Eleftheria terrae: one gene and its partner. The protein of the gene in region 2 interacts with the protein of the main gene of each other region in a pairwise test. Links are inferred from orthologs where the notes say so. Each region holds a gene or a part of one and is shown on either strand. Other genes may lie near its edges.

Region 1 (4,476 bases), 2.9 Mb from region 2 along the record:
CAGCGAGTTCTCCACCGCCTCGGGGTTGGGCAGCACCGCTTGCGGAATCACGCTGACCTCGTAGGCCATCACCGCCTCGTCGGCCAGCCGCAGCCGCTCCAGCCGGGCCACCCGGGTGCCGGGCGACAGGCCCAGGCTGAGCTGCTCCTCGGGCACCGACGGCGCAAGCGTGCGCTCCAGCCAGCGCGAACTCGGCGTATAGCCACGCTGGTTCAGCTCTTCGGAGAAGCTGGTGAGACGGGACAAAGGTTGCTCCAGGCGCGGCGCGATGTAGTTGCCCGAGCCGCGCCGGCGCACGATCAGGCCCTGATCCACCAGTTGGTCAATGGCCTTGCGCGCGGTCACGCGCGAAACGCTGAGCGATTCGGAGAGGGTGCGCTCCGAAGGCAGGGCCTCGTCGACCTGGTAGCGGCCGTCGCGGATGGCCTGGCTCAGCACCTGGGCCAGCTGCAGGTACAGCGGCGAGCTGTCCGCAGGGTCGGGTTTGAATTCGAGGGTTTTCATCAGCAGATCAATTTGCGCTTTGCATCAAGGCGCGGCGGACCAGGTGCAGGGCACCATCCACCGCGTCGCCTGCCGGCTCCACACGTCGCATCTGGGTCGCCTCGGAGAAGCGCGACGCCAGCCGCCCGCCAATGCTGCCGCACACCACCAGCGGCACGCCTCGCGGACCGTCGAGCGCCTGCGCCACCGCGTCCAGCGCCTGCACCGCGCGGCGCAACAGATGCGCCGCCGAGAGGTCGGCGGCCTCAGTATCGAACACCAGCGGCGCGAGCTGCGCGTACTCGAACTGCCCCGCCTCGTCGCACCAGGCCAGCAGGCGCTCACGGGTGGAACCGCAGACCTCCCAGACGGCATGCACGAGCGCGCTTTGGTGAATGCGGCCGTCCATGGCCCACTGGGCGAGCCGCACGGCCCGCTGCCCCAGCCAGGCGCCGCTGCCTTCGTCGCCCACCGGGAAGCCCCAGCCGCCCACGCTCAGGCGCGTACCGTCCTCGCGCCACAACTCGCCGACGCTGCCGGTGCCGGAGGCCACGATGGCGCCCGGCCGGCCAGCATGGGCGCCGAGGAGCATTGCGAACGCATCGGTTTCCAGCGCCACTTCAGCAAAGACCGCACCCGGCGACTCGGCGCGGGTGGCGAGGAAGCTGTCGCGCCAGCCATGGTTGTGCACGCCGGACAAGCCCATGCCCACCGCGCAGGCCCGCAGGGGTGGCTCCGACACGCCGGCGCTGGCGAAGGCGGCATCCACGGCGCGGCGCACCTGGAGCCATGCCTGCTCGATCCCCTGGCCCAGCGCGGACGGCCCGGCTTGCCCGGCACCGACGACCGTGCCGTCCGTGCGTATCACGCGTGCCCGCGTGCCGGTGCCTCCGCCATCCACGCCAACCAGGTAGTCGATCATCGCTGCGCCTGCGCTCCGTTGTGAAACCAGTCAACTGTGTTTTATGACACAGCATTGATACCAGTTTAATACCAGAAATACCAAAACTTCAAGTGGTATTTTGGCAGCCCGAAGGAAAGCCGCGCTCGATTTTTATCGAAGACGTGCGGACGCCGCACTCCTCCTGGCAGTACAAGGGCAAACCACTATTGCGCGGCCTTCAATCAAATGAGACCAAAGCAATACCAATTTACCCTGTGCGAAGCCGATCGGCTTACCAGGTGATGGGTTCGGTGCCAGGGCGGTGCTGGGCGAGCCAGGCGTTGGCCTGGGAGAAGTGCCGGCATCCAATGAATGGCACCGGCGGACGCAGGGCCGCCAGCGGGGAAGGATGGTTCGCGGTGAAGACCGCATGGCGCTGCGTGTCGATGAGCGCCTGCTTGCGCTGCGCCGGAGCGCCCCACAGCAGGAAGACGCAGGGCCCTGCATGCCGCGAGACGTGCGCGATCAGCTGGTCGGTGAGCCTCTCCCACCCTTGCTTGGCGTGGCTTTGCGGCTGGCCGTCCTCGACGGTGAGCACCGTATTGAGCAGCAGCACGCCCTGGGCGGCCCAGCGCGTGAGGTCGCCCTCGCGGCCCATGGGCTGGCCCAGGTCGGCGGCGACTTCCTTGTAGATGTTGCGCAGGCTGGGCGGCAGCCGGGTGCCGGTCGGCACCGAGAAGGACAGGCCGTGCGCCTGACCGGGGCCATGGTAGGGGTCCTGGCCAAGGATCACGACCCGCACCGCTTGCAGCGGCGTGAGTTCGAGCGCCCGGAAGACGTCTGCCGGATAGATGCGGGCCCCGGCGGCCACGCGCTGGTCGACGAACTCGATCAGCCGGCAACCCGGCTCGGACTGCCGGAAGGCGTCGGTGACTGGCCGCCAGCAGGCTGGCACCCGGTCGAAGCAGGCTTCCAGCGGCTCGCGCAGCAGGTTGGCCGCCTCGGGCCCGGCGGCAGGCACGGTAGGCGGCGCCGGCGCGGCAGCCGGAGGCGAGCCGAAGAGATCGGGCTGCTGCGGAGAGCGGCGCGTCATGCCAGGCTCCGGCTCAGTCGCTGAACAGCTGCGCGAGTGCCACCCCCGGATCGGCCGCGCGCATGAAGGCCTCGCCGACCAGGAAGGCGTGCACATCGGCGTCACGCATGCGCTGTACATCGGCCCGCTGCAGGATGCCGGATTCGGTGACCAGCAGGCGGTCGGCCGGCACCTCGGGCAGCATGCCCAGCGTGGTGTCGAGCGTCACCTCGAAGCTGCGCAGGTTGCGGTTGTTGATGCCCAGCAGCGGCGTCCTCAGCCGCAGCGCCCGCTGCAACTCTTGATGGTCGTGCACTTCCACCAGCACCGACATCTGGAGCGCCAGCGCGGTGGCCTCCAGGTCGGCCATCAAGGCGTCGTCCAGGCAGGCAGCGATCAGCAGGATGCAGTCCGCGCCCATCGCCCGGGCCTCGAACACCTGGTATTCATCGACCAGAAAGTCCTTGCGCAACACCGGCAGTTCGCAGGCCGCGCGGGCCTGTTGCAGATAGTCGGGCGAGCCGTGGAAGAACTGGCGGTCGGTCAGCACCGACAGGCAGGCGGCACCATGGCGGGCGTAGCTGGCCGCGATCTCGGCCGGCACGAAGTGCTCGCGCAGCACGCCCTTGCTGGGGCTGGCCTTCTTGATCTCGGCAATCACCGCGGCCTGGCCGGCGGCCACCTTGGCGCGCAGGCTGCCGGCGAAATCGCGCAGGCCGCCGCGTTGCTCGGCATCGCGGCGCACAGAGGCGGCGTCGCGCTGCGCGCGGGCGGCGGCGATTTCCTCGCGCTTGACCGCCACGATCTTGTTCAGGATGTCGCTCATTGGAAAACCTCCATGCTGCGGGCCGCGGCGCTCATGCCTGTCCCCCGGCGTCCTTCAGGCCCTGCGACACCCGCACGAACTGGCTCAGCTTGGCCAGCGCCCGGCCGGAGGCGACCGCCTCACGCGCCATCTTGACGCCTTCGGCCACCGAGGCTGCCACGTTGGCGCAGTACAGCGCGCCGCCGGCATTGAGCAGCACGATGTCACGCACCGGGCCGTCTTCATTGGCCAGCGCGCGCTGGATACAGGCCACCGATTCTTCGCGGTTGGCCACCCGCAGCACCCGGGTGTCGTAGACCGGCAGGCCGAAGTCGCTCGGATGCACGACGTACTCGCGCACCTCGCCGTCCTTCAGCTCGCCGACCAGCGTCTCGCCCGACAGCGAGATCTCGTCCATGCCGTTCATGCCGTAGACCACCATCACGTGCTCCGAGCCCAGGCGCTGCAGCACCCGCACCTGGATGCCGACCAGGTCGGCGTGGAAGACCCCCATCAGCTGGTTGGGTGCCTGCGCCGGGTTGGTCAGCGGCCCGAGGATGTTGAACAGCGTTCGCACGCCCAGCTCCTTGCGGACCGGCGCGGCATGCTTCATGGAGGCATGGTGGTTGGGCGCGAACATGAAGCCGATGCCGGTTTCCTCGAGGCAGGCCGCGACCTGCGCCGGCTTGAGGTCGATGTGGGCACCCAGCGCCTCCAGCACATCGGCGCTGCCGCTGCTGGACGACACGCTGCGCCCGCCATGCTTGGCCACCCGTGCACCAGCTGCGGCCGCCACGATCATCGCGGCGGTGGAGATGTTGAAGGTGTGCGCCGCGTCGCCGCCGGTGCCGCACAGGTCGACCAGGTGGGTCTTGTCGGGCACCGCCACGGGCGTGGCGAACTCGCGCATGACCTGGGCGGCGGCCGCGATCTCGCCGATGGTTTCCTTCTTGACGCGCAGGCCGACGGCCAGCGCGGCGATCATCACCGGCGACATCTCGCCGCTCATGATGCGGCGCATCAGCGCCAGCATCTCGTCGTGGAAGATCTCGCGGTGCTCGATGACGCGCACCAGCGCGTCGGTATTGGAGATGGGCATGATCGGCCGCCTGCGGGTGTCTATCGGACGTTGAGGAAGTTCTTCAGCATGGCATGGCCATGCTCGGTCAGGATGGACTCGGGGTGGAACTGCACACCCTCGATGGCCAGCTCCTTGTGCCGCACGCCCATGAT
Region 2 (5,007 bases):
GCACCGGGTCGATCTTCAGGAAGCGGCAGACGGCCTGGGCCAGCGCGCGCGCGAAGGTCGGATCGGGCAGCTCGTCATGCCGATCGGCCTCCAGCGCCTCCAGTTTCTGGACCGTGACCTTGATCGAGGCCGCCAGCGCGGCGATGTGGATGCCGCTGGCCACCCGCGCGGCCTTCAGCATCTCGCCGGCGGTCTGGGACCCGTGCGGGGTCGGATGCAGGTTGCGGTCGCTGTCACTCATCGAAGCGCCTCCGCTCGAAGTCCGCTGCCTGGCGGGATTGCGGATAGCGCTGCTTCAATTGGTTGCCGTAGTCCATTGCTCCCATCGTGTTGCCCAGCTTGTGCTCGATGCGCGAGGCCAGCCAAAGGGTCTCGGCATTGGCCAGCTGGGGGACGTTGTTGACACGCCGGATGTAGAACCGGGCGCGCTCGTATTCGCCGCGGCGGTACAGCACGTCGGCCAGGTTGACGGAGATGGCCGGGTTGGCGGGGTCCATCTCGTAGGCTCGCGCCAGGGTTTGCTCGGCCTCAGGCAGCGTGCCGGCACGTGCCTGGCAGACCCCCTTGGCGAGCAGCGTCTTGGTGACGTCGCGGTTGCGCGGCTGGGCCGCCGCCAGATCGAACTGCGTGTTGGCGTCGTTGTAGCGGCCACGCTGGCACAGGAACCAGCCGTAGTTCTGCATCACGTCGGCATCGCGACTGTCGAGCTGCACCGCACGGCGGAAGCTCTCCTCGGCCAGCTGCTCTTCATTCAGGCTGGCATAGATCAGCCCCCGCAGGTTGTAGGCCTGCGGCATGTCGGGATCGGCCTGCAGGGCCTGCTTCAATTCGTCGAGCGCCGTGGTGGCCTGGCCCTGGCCGAAATAGGCGGAGGCCAGCTCAAGCCGGATGCGGGCGCGCTTGTGCGCCTCCGTCTCGTCGGAGGCGGTGACGATCTCGCGGCCGCTGCCGCCCCCCGGCGGCGGCAGATTGCCGCAGCCGGCCAGCCCGGCCGCCGCCAACACCAGCCACAGCGCGCGGCGCCAGCCATGAAGGACTGCACCGCCTTGCCCGCACATGGTCATCTTGTCTCCTGCCGGCGCCCGCCGGTGGTCGCGTGGATGGGGATGGGCTGGCGTGTCATGCGCTGCTGGACCCGGGTCCGGTCCTGCACCTCGCCGGCCAGCTGGCCACAGGCGGCGTCGATGTCGTCGCCGCGCGTCTTGCGCACGGTGGTGACGATGCCGGCGTCCATCAGGACCTTGGCGAAGGCCTGCACCCGGGCGCGCGGCGAGCACTTCAGCCCCGACGCCGGGAAGGGGTTGAAGGGAATCAGGTTGAGCTTGCACGACACCCGCCCGCGCAGCAGCGCGACCAGCTCATGGGCATGCGCCTCGCTGTCGTTGACACCATCGAGCATGCAGTACTCGAAGGTGATGAAGTCGCGCGGCGCGGCTTCAAGGTAGCGGTTGCAGGCGTCCAGCAGCTCGGCAATGGGGTACTTGCGGTTCAACGGCACCAGCTCGTCGCGCAGCGCATCGTTGGGCGCATGCAGCGACACGGCCAGTGCCACCGGGCAATCCTGCCGCAGCCGGTCCATGAAGGGCACGACGCCGGAGGTGGACACCGTCACACGGCGCCGCGACAGGCCGTAGCCGTGGTCGTCCAGCATCGTGCGCAGGGCCGGCACCAGGGCCGAATAATTCTGCAGTGGCTCGCCCATGCCCATCATCACCACGTTGGTGATGGCGCGCTCGCCGGGGGCCAGTTGCAGCCGCTGCCTCAAGTGGTGCTCGGCATGCCACAGCTGGGCGAGGATTTCGCCGGTGCCCAAGTTGCGGCTGAAGCCCTGGTGGCCGGTGGAACAGAAACGACAACCCACGGCACAGCCGGCCTGCGATGAAACGCAGAGCGTGCCACGGTCGTCTTCGGGAATGAACACCGCCTCCACCGCATCGCCGGCGCCGACGTCGAACAGCCACTTGATGGTGCCGTCGCTCGAGGCCTGCTCGGTGAGGACCGGCAGGGGCCGGATTTCCGCGCTGTGCGCGAGCTTTTCGCGCAGGGACTTCGCGAGGTCGGACATCTGGGTGAAGTCCGATGCGCCTCGCTGGTGGATCCAACGGAACAGCTGGGTCGCGCGAAAGCGCTTCTCCCCCAGCTGCTCGCAGAAAGCGGCCAGTCCGTCGAGATCGTGATCAAGCAGGTTGGCCGCCATATGCTCTCCTCGTTGGCGCCGCCCGCCGCAGCGGGGAGGCGCAGATGCTACGACCGCCTCAGCGGCTGTAGACGTTCATGCCGGGGAAGAAGAAGCCCACTTCCACAGCAGCCGTCTCGGGGGCATCGGAGCCGTGCACGGCATTGGCGTCGATGCTGTCAGCGAAATCGGCGCGGATGGTGCCCTTGTCGGCCTTCTTCGGGTCGGTGGCGCCCATCAGCTCACGGTTCTTGGCGATCGCGCCTTCACCTTCGAGCACCTGGATCATGACCGGGCCGGAGATCATGAAGTTGACCAGGTCGTTGAAGAAGGGACGTGCCTTGTGCACGGCATAGAACTGTTCCGCCTCAGCGCGGGACAGGTGCGCCATCTTGGCCGCGATGATTTTCAGACCCGCGCCTTCGAAGCGAGAGTAGATCTGGCCGATCACGTTCTTGGCCACTGCATCGGGCTTGATGATCGACAGGGTGCGTTCGACCGCCATGAATATTCTCCTGAATTCAACTACTTGGCAAAGCTTTGCATTGTAGCGCTTGAGGCCCGGGTTTTCCCCCGCCGAGGGCGCTTTTTCCGCCCTGCGGCATGGACTTGGAGCGCCGCCCCTCAGCGGCCGCGGCCGCCTCCACCGCCGCCGCGCTTGTTGCCACCACCACCGAAGCCACGGTTGCCGCCCTGGCCGCCGCCGCCGCCACCAAAGCCGCGGTTGCCGCCGGAGTTGCCGCCGCGCCCGCCGCCCTTCTGGCCATGGCTCTTGCGCAGGAAGGCGTCGGCGCCGATGTAGCCGACGCTGGTCTGCATCGGGTCAGGCTGGCGCGGCTGGCCTTGCTTGAGCTTGGTCGACTGTGCGAAGCGCTTGTCGTAGGTCTGCTCCAGCGGATCCGGGCCGATCACACGCGGCTGGGCCGGCCCACGGCCACCGCCACCACCGGCGCCGCCCGGGCCACGACCCTGGCGCTTGCCGGCCGGACCGCCCTTGCCGCCCTGCCCTTGGCCCTGCTTGCCGCCGCCCTGCCCCGGCCGACCGCGCGCATCGCGCTGGCCTTCCTGGCGCGGCGCGTCGCCGCCCTGGGCCAGCCGCTTCATCGAGCGCACATCGTTGTCGTCCAGCTCCACCCAGACGCCGCGCTTGAGGCCGCGCGGCAGCACCACGGTGCCGTAGCGGATGCGGATCAGCCGGCTCACGGTCAGGCCCACGGCGTCGAAGAGCTTGCGCACCTCGCGGTTGCGGCCTTCGGTGATGACCACGCGGTACCAGTGATTGGCCCCTTCGCCGCCACCGTCCTCGATGGACTTGAAGCTGGCCGGCTGACCGTCGATCTTCACGCCCTCCAGCAGCTTGTCACGCGCCTCCTTGTCCAGCGAGCCCAGCACGCGCACGGCGTACTCGCGCTCCACGCCGAAGCGCGGATGCATCATCTGGTTGGCCAGCTCGCCCGAGCTCGTGAACAGCAGCAAGCCTTCGGTGTTGATGTCCAACCGGCCAACCGACTGCCACTTGCCCTGTGGCAGCTTCGGCAGGCGACGGAACACGGTAGGACGGTTCTGCGGGTCGTCATGGCTCACCACCTCGCCGACCGGCTTGTGGTAGGCCAGCACGCGCGGCGGCGGCGGGGCGATCTGCACGCGGATGGGCTTGCCGTTGACACGCACCTGGTCGCCGTAGGAAATCCGCTGGCCGATGTGGGCCGGCTCGCTGTTGACCGAGATGCGGCCTTCGAGGATCAGCTGCTCCATGTCGCGGCGCGAGCCGATGCCCGCCTGGGCCAGCACCTTGTGCAGCTTGGGCGCGTCGGCATCGGGCTGCAGCACCCGCTTGCTCACGACTTCTTCGGCTTCCGCCTCGTCGTCGCCGTCAAACTCGCCGGCCAGCACTTCGGCGAAGCGCTGGCGCGCGTCTGCCTGGCCGCCAGCGCCCTGGCCGCGTGCGCCGCGCTTGCCTTGCGGCTGCCCGCCCGCGCGCTCGCCCTGGGCGGCACGGTCGCCACCCTGGCGCGGCTCACGCGGTTCACGCGGTTCGCGCGGTTCGCGCGGTTCGCGACCTTCCCGCGGCGGGCGCGGCTCGCGGGCCTCGGCCGGCTCGGTGGACGGCGCATCCTTCGACGGCTCCTGCCCGGCCGCTTCGGCGCCGGCCTGGCGTTCACCGCGTCGGCCACGGCGGTCGCGGCGACGACGACCGCCGCCTTCACCCTCAACGGCGGGCGCCTCGTCGCCTTGACCGAACTGCGACAACGTCTCGCCCGCCTCGGCGGCCTCCGCTGCCGTTTCCCCGGCATCCTGCCGGCCGCTAGGAGCCACTTCCGCCACAGCCGTGGTCGCCGGCACCTGAGGCGCCTGCGGAGCAGCCGCTGGCATCACTTCGGCCGCTGGGATCGAGCCCTCAGCCACCGGCACGGCGGCCGCCTCGCCTGCCAGCGCCTCGACCGCCACGGCAGCCGCGGTCTTGCGGCGGCGCGGCGCCTTCTTGGCGGGCGCAGCTGCCACCGCCTCCTCCGCGGCCGGTGCTGCTTCGACGGCAGGCGCCTCGGCGGGGGCCTGCGCCACCGCCTCGCTCACGGGCGCCTCGGCTGCCGGCACGTCCGCAGGCTTGGCCTTGCGCGGGCTGCGACGCTTGGGCTTGTCGGCCGGCGCAGCGCCCGCCTCGGAGGGCACCGTGGCTTCGGTGGGCACCTGCGTCTCGGGCGAAGGTGGCAGGTCTTGCGATTCAGAGTTCATGGCGAGTCGGTGGGAAGGCAGTGGGATCCGGGGTGTCGGGTTCAGCGGCGTCGCTGACGGGCGGGTGGTCGGAGGCCGGCAGCTCAGGCGCAATCGCC

Evidence for each region. Proteins that work in one complex are often made in the same cells at the same time.
Region 1: the proteins of ndk (region 2) and N7L95_RS17325 interact in binary tests that used the Escherichia coli proteins (3 or more experiments, as listed by UniProt). The link is inferred for Eleftheria terrae from one-to-one orthologs.

What each region holds. Positions count from the first base shown.
Region 1 is NZ_CP106951.1:3,909,128-3,913,603, reverse strand. Bases 560-3,385 are described here. They hold N7L95_RS17325 (uracil-DNA glycosylase), read right to left. Parts: upstream 2,460-3,385; coding sequence 1,659-2,459; downstream 560-1,658. Other genes in these bases: trpD (anthranilate phosphoribosyltransferase), read right to left, coding at 3,296-3,385; trpC (indole-3-glycerol phosphate synthase TrpC), read right to left, coding at 2,473-3,264; N7L95_RS17330 (glucosamine kinase nucleotide-binding domain-containing protein), read right to left, coding at 560-1,405. In the rest of the region: N7L95_RS17335 (GntR family transcriptional regulator), read right to left, coding at 1-504; more of N7L95_RS17330, read right to left, coding at 512-559; more of trpD, read right to left, coding at 3,386-4,342; N7L95_RS17310 (aminodeoxychorismate/anthranilate synthase component II), read right to left, coding at 4,363-4,476. UniProt on the Escherichia coli protein: Excises uracil residues from the DNA which can arise as a result of misincorporation of dUMP residues by DNA polymerase or due to deamination of cytosine.
Region 2 is NZ_CP106951.1:1,031,378-1,036,384, forward strand. What follows is about bases 969-3,858. They hold ndk (nucleoside-diphosphate kinase), read right to left. Parts: upstream 2,682-3,858; coding sequence 2,256-2,681; downstream 969-2,255. Other genes in these bases: pilW (type IV pilus biogenesis/stability protein PilW), read right to left, coding at 969-1,064; rlmN (dual-specificity RNA methyltransferase RlmN), read right to left, coding at 1,061-2,197; N7L95_RS04645 (pseudouridine synthase), read right to left, coding at 2,801-3,858. In the rest of the region: N7L95_RS04625 (helix-turn-helix domain-containing protein), read right to left, coding at 1-241; more of pilW, read right to left, coding at 234-968; more of N7L95_RS04645, read right to left, coding at 3,859-4,909; SMC-Scp complex subunit ScpB, read right to left, coding at 4,899-5,007. UniProt on the Escherichia coli protein: Major role in the synthesis of nucleoside triphosphates other than ATP. The ATP gamma phosphate is transferred to the NDP beta phosphate via a ping-pong mechanism, using a phosphorylated active-site intermediate.